Regions from separate parts of the Sporosarcina thermotolerans genome, predicted to be linked through region 2. Evidence: riboswitches for the same ligand, from Rfam matches in the RefSeq annotation. Region 2 holds a riboswitch; the other holds the start of a gene.
The links. A riboswitch is a leader RNA that binds a small molecule or an ion and turns the genes downstream of it on or off. The one in region 2 is predicted to bind cobalamin.

Region 1: it holds a riboswitch for cobalamin, as region 2 does, so the genes downstream of both, ACFPZG_RS02055 (ABC transporter substrate-binding protein) here and ACFPZG_RS02615 (ribonucleoside-diphosphate reductase subunit alpha) in region 2, are expected to answer to the same signal.

The regions. Positions count from the first base shown of each region.
Region 1 covers NZ_JBHSRM010000002.1:219,223-222,415, reverse strand. Annotated here, with positions in the region: gene argS (arginine--tRNA ligase) at 1-765, shown strand, start outside; cobalamin riboswitch at 1,020-1,211, shown strand; gene ACFPZG_RS02055 (ABC transporter substrate-binding protein) at 1,339-2,301, shown strand; gene ACFPZG_RS02050 (FecCD family ABC transporter permease) at 2,294-3,193, shown strand, end outside.
Region 2 covers NZ_JBHSRM010000002.1:326,016-329,208, forward strand. Annotated here, with positions in the region: gene ACFPZG_RS02615 (ribonucleoside-diphosphate reductase subunit alpha) at 1-1,618, opposite strand, end outside; cobalamin riboswitch at 1,784-1,963, opposite strand; gene ACFPZG_RS02620 (PH domain-containing protein) at 2,110-2,475, shown strand; gene ACFPZG_RS02625 (erythromycin esterase family protein) at 2,504-3,193, opposite strand, start outside.

The sequences.
Region 1 (3,193 bases), 110 kb from region 2:
GATAAAGACCGTGTACTTATCAAAAATGACGGCACATATACGTACTTGACGCCGGATATCGCGTATCACGAAGACAAGCTTCGCCGCGGTTTCGATAAGCTCATCAACATCTGGGGTGCTGACCACCACGGTTATATCCCGCGTATGAAGGCAGCGATTGAAGCGTTGGGCTACAACCGCGACACACTTGAAGTGGAAGTTGCACAAATGGTGCAGCTTTACAAAGACGGCGAAAAGTTCAAAATGAGCAAGCGGACGGGGAAAGCTGTCACGTTGCGCGAACTTGTTGAAGACGTAGGTCTTGACGCAGTCCGTTATTTCTTCGCAATGCGTTCGGGCGATTCACAGATGGACTTCGACCTCGACCTTGCCATTTCGCAGTCGAATGAAAACCCTGTATACTACGCGCAATACGCGCACGCTCGGATTTCATCAATTTTGCGACAAGCGGATGAATCAGATCTTTCCGCTTCAACGGATTATTTGAATTTATTGCAATCCGAAAAAGAATCGTCGCTATTAAAGAAAATCGGCGACTTCCCGCGGGTAGTAAGCGATGCAGCAAGAATGCGCGCTCCGCACCGGATCACAATCTATATCCAAGAGCTTGCCGCGGAATTCCACAGCTTCTACAACGCGGAAAAAGTGCTTGACCCTGAAAACCGCGACTTGTCCAAAGCACGCCTATCTCTAATAACTGCAACACGCACAACAATCGCAAACGCATTGAAACTAATCGGCGTATCCGCTCCGGAAAGAATGTAATCGAATCGATTTGCCCCTCCAAACAGTGGAGGGGCTTTTTAGTGTCTGCATAAAAGTAATTATCCTGCCCAAAAACGCATAAAATTCCGCAATCCCGCATAAATCCTCCCAAAAACTTATAAATGCCTAAAATCACGCATAAATCCTCACAATCACGCATAAATCACAATACTCACGCATAAATCCCCGCAATCCCTCATAACGCCCCTCGACAACAAAAAAATCTATAGTATAATTAATCTCGTACCAAAAATTACATAACCAAACATGAAGGTGCCCCGCCGTCAACGCCGGGGTTAAAAGGGAAGTCGGTTCAATGCCGGCGCGGTCCCGCCACTGTATGTGCTAGTCTTGCCGCAAGAACGCCACTGGAAAAACTTCCGGGAAGGCGCAGGCAATGCGTTTGATGCACGAGCCAGGAGACCTGCCTTCATGAGTCACCCGTACCCTACGAGGATAGGTTTGGTGGAAATCGGCACAGTTATTCTTTTCGCACGCCGTATTTTTACTAAGCACATTCCTCCGTTCACAAAACGGGGGATTTTTATTTGGAACAAACAGGAGGAAAAGAGAATGAAAAAGTTTTGGCAACTATGGCTGACAGCAATCCTTGCGACGTTCCTGCTCGCGGCATGCGGCACGGATAATGCGAAGAAAGACGACGCATCAAAAACAACACAAAGTGATGTTGCAAAAGAAGCATTCCCGCTTACGTTAACTGACGCAATCGGCAATGAAATCACGCTTGATAAAGCACCTGAAACTATCGTTTCCATGGTGCCAAGCAATACGGAAATTCTATTTGCGCTCGGCCTCAACGAAGAAATCGTTGGCGTCAGTGATTTTGATGATTACCCAGCAGAAGCTCTTGAAAAAGAAAAAATTGGAGGACAGGAGTTCAATGTCGAGAAAATCGTGGCAATGAACCCTGACGTTGTTTTTGCACATGAATCCGGCCTTGGCATGGGCGCTGACGGGCTACAACAAATCCGCGATGCAGGCATTACAGTGTTTGTAGTTAAGAACGCAACGAATTTCGATGAAACATATACGACAATCGAGACAATCGGACAAGCAACAGGTAAGAATAAAGAAGCTGAAACAATCGTATCTGACATGAAAGCGAAAGTGGCTGAGACAATCGCGAAAACTGACAAAGTCAAAGCGAAGTACATGAAGCGTGTCTTCATCGAAACATCCGATGCGCCTATCTACGCACCAGGCAAAAACACATTCATGCAAGAAATCCTTGAGATGATTAGTGCTGAAAACGTAATTACTGAAGAAGGCTGGGTCATGATCAGCCCTGAAGAAATCGTCAGTCAAAACCCTGACGTCATCCTTGTTATGTACAGCTACGTTCCGGATATCGTTGAAAGCGTGAAAAACCGCGCAGGCTTCGCGGATATCACTGCCGTCAAGGAAGACGCTGTCATTCAAGTCGATGAAAACTTGACAAGCCGTACGGGTCCACGCCTTGCTGAAGGACTGGAAGAAGTAGCGAAGGCGGTTTACCCAGAGGTTTTCGGTGAATAAAGCAATAATTGCCTACATCGTGTCCGCCGCCACACTTATCGTGGCGGTATGGCTCGGTGTATCAATTGGAACCGTTAAAATTCCGGTTCAAACATTTTGGGACTCATCGGATACAACAGCTTCAAATATACTATGGAAAATCCGCATGCCCCGCGTCATCCTCGCTGGGTTAGTCGGTGCATCGCTCGCAATTTCAGGAGCCGCCTTCCAAGGATTGCTGAAAAATCCGCTCGCAGATCCATACACCCTCGGAGTGTCGTCCGGCGCCTCTGTTGGTGCTGTTGTGACACTCTTTTTTGGTTTATCGATTCCAATTTTGGGCACATATACACTTCCAGTATTCAGTATGGCAGGCGCAGCCGTGACAATGTTCCTCGTCATTAGCTTTGCAAAACTCGTAGACCGCTCGATGAAAATGGAAACAATCATTCTAACCGGAATCATCTTCGGTTCATTTTTAGGCTCGGTCCTGTCGCTCATGATCGCTCTCACAGGCGAAGAACTACGGCAAATTATCAGTTGGCTCCTTGGAAGCGTTTCGATGCGAGGGTGGAATTACATTTTAATGGTGCTGCCGTTCGTCGTCATCGGCTCCTTCATCCTTTGGCTCAACCGCAGGGAATTGAATGCAATGCTATTCGGGGAAGAACGCGCCCATCATTTAGGTGTCAACGTCAAACGCCGTAAAATCATGATCCTTTTAGGAGGCTCCATATTAACAGGCTCAGCAGTCGCCGTTTCAGGGACTATCGGCTTCGTCGGATTAGTCGTGCCACATATGACACGTCTCATGTGGGGGTCGGATCACCGACATTTGCTCACTTTATCATTCATGAACGGCGCATCCTTGCTCATCATCTGCGACCTGATCGCGAGAACAATCATCTCGCCA
Region 2 (3,193 bases):
CCCATTGGATGTTTTTCAATGCAAGCAGATGGTGCCAGCCGAATGTTCCAAGGCCGATGCCACGGTAGCGGGCGTTCGTCCGTTGCGCCTGGATGACCGGGATTTTATTCAAATCAATGACGTTGTCTAACATGCGGACTTGGATCGTAATAAGTCGTTCCAATACGTCTGCGGGTACTGCTCGGCCAAGGTTCACGGACGACAAGTTGCATACAACAAAATCTCCAGGCTTCGAACGGGTCACGACGATATCGTCTTCAAAAGTGACCGATTCGAATTCGGTTGGACTCATGTTTTGCATGATTTCTGTACACAAATTACTGGAATACACCATACCCTTATGCTTATTTGGGTTTGTCCGGTTTACTTCATCACGGTAAAACATGAATGGCGTCCCCGTCTCAAGCTGGCTGCGCATGATCCGTTTCATGATTTCAATCGCCGGGACGGTCTCCTTTGACAATTCCGGATGGTTCACGCATTCCTCGTATTTATCGCGGAATGAACCGGCACCTTTCGTTTCATCATAATGATCCTCAAGCGAATATCCCATAACAGTCAGGACTTCATGCGGGTCGAATAAATACCAATCGCCACGCGCTTCGACTTGGTCCAGGAATAGATCCGGAAGGCAGACTCCTGTGAAAATATCATGCGCACGCAAGCGATCGTCCCCGTTGTTCAGCTTGAGGTCAAGGAAAGTGAAAATATCTTTATGCCAAACATCGAGGTAAACTGCAATTGCCCCCTGGCGCTGACCAAGCTGATCGACGCTTACCGCCGTATTGTTCAGCTGCTTGATCCACGGAAGAACGCCGCTTGAGGCACCTTTAAAACCACGGATGGAAGACCCGCGTGAACGGACTTTGCCCATGTAAACTCCAATTCCACCGCCGTATTTCGATAGATTCGCAATATCGGTATTGCTGTCATAAATGCCTTGCAGCGAATCAGCGACCGTGTCAATGAAGCAGCTCGACAGCTGACCATGCGGCTTGCCCGCATTCGCAAGCGTCGGCGTCGCGACTGTCATATACAGATTGCTCATCGCCCAATATGCTTCCGCAATTTTTTCAAGGCGATTTTCAGTTTCATTTTGCATGAGCGTCATCGCAATGATGAGCCAACGTTCTTGCGGCAATTCGACAGGCTGTTTATTGAAATCAACTGCAACATACCTGTCCATAAGTGTTTTCAATCCAATATACGTGAACAGCTTGTCCCTTTCCGGCTTCAAGAATGTTCCTACTTCATCCAATTCCTCGCGCGAATATTTTTCAATCAAAACAGATGTATACAAGCCCTTCTCAACAAGCCGCTCCACGTTATCGGCAAAATCCGTATATGCTTTTGCGCCCCTAACGCTTTCCTGGCGTGAATAAACATCTTGTAAATAAATCCTCGCAGCAACGAATGTCCAATAACCGGATGCTTCATCGATATAGCTAAGCGCCTCCAAAATCATCGCTTTCGTCCACTCAGATTTTTCTCCATCGGAATGGCGTTCCAACCATTTTAGACTCGCATCTTCTAACACCGCCAACCGTGTTTCCCCGAACTCCGCCTTTAGGCTTCCAAATATGCCCGCTACATCCATCTTTTCACGAATCAATGTCATCAAAATGATTCCTCCTTTGTGACACAATACAAAAAAGCGATGATTCCACCTCTTCGGTAGAGTCATCGCTCATGGAATTTGATTAGGAAACAGATCGGGACCTCGCCTAAATAGTGAAAGCAAAAAATACCCGCTCGCTTCCACCTCTCAACCCCCGAAGAAAGTGTCGCTTGACGATGGACGGCAGGTCTACTGGCTAACGCTTCTTCCTTCCATCTCCCCTTCCCGCGGCTTCATGCTGCAGTGGTTTTTGAGACGGTCGTCTGCGTTTACAGTTGCGGGGACAGCTCCAATTACGGATTCCCTTTTAAACCGATAACGGTACCATTCCATCGTTCGATACTATATATTGTGTCTTATGTATAACTACTACCCTAACATGTTGTGGTTTAATCGTAAATAGGTAGAAAGATATTTTAATTTACGGACTTCTCCCTATACTTCATTACTCATATATGTGATGATAAATATAAAAAGGAGGAGGGGTTCCAATGGCTGATTTAAACGCAATTATGGCTTGGACGTTTACGGAGGAAGTTGCTGTTCCAGACGAAATAAAGGATTTGCTCATTGATGGCGAAGTAGCAGAGGTTGCCTATAAAACAATTCGTGATGTGGCGGTTGTAACAAACAAACGATTTATTATCGCAGACAAGCAAGGACTGACAGGTAAAAAGGTTGAAATCTATACGATTCCTTTTAAGTCAATCAATATGTACTCCACAGAAAACGCAGGACGGATTGATTTCAACGCTGAAATTGAATTGTGGACGAAGGCAGGAAAACTTAAATTTAATCTGAATAAAAAAGTGGATGTACGTAAACTCGATAAAATCATTGCGAATGCCATTCTTTAAAAGATAGAGCCATGCAATTGCGTGGCTCTTAATCATTGGAATTGATTGGTGTCAGCGCAGTCGTTTGATCAACAAAAATAAACCCATCATACCGGCTGCCAACTCTTGATGATACATAGTTTCCATACGCTTCAAACTCCGGATTATAGACGACCCCGATAGCGCGATGGCCGATCCATTCATTGAATAAATGACGGTTTTCCTCCGTGAAAAGAATAACCTGATCTACTTCAGCGGCTGCATGCATCTGACCTTCCCATGAATTGAACTTGGCGGGTGGGACTTTCATCTTTTGTAACGGTTCGCCCCAACCTTCGCCTGCAATGACGGTTCCTTCATACGTACCGAAGCCGATGGCAAATGTGTCATCCCTTCCATACTTCTCCCGGATGAGCTGACCGACATTGATCATATCATGGTCGGCCATTGATGTTTCCGATGCATCGCCAACATGCGTGTTATGCTCCCAGATGATGATTTTGGCGTCATCGCCATGGTAGTTCAATAGTTCGCCGACCGCCTCCACCATATGCATATCGCGTATATTCCAAGAGATGGCGTCGTCCTGCATCATCGCACGATAATATGATTCGGCATTTTTCGCGACCAATGCATTCATCGTTATGTTTAGATCCTTTTCCTGATCGTTTGAATAAAGATCTTCGTGGCTACGGATGGTCGTCAGCAAGTTCGTCACTTCGCGAATGCACTCATCCGA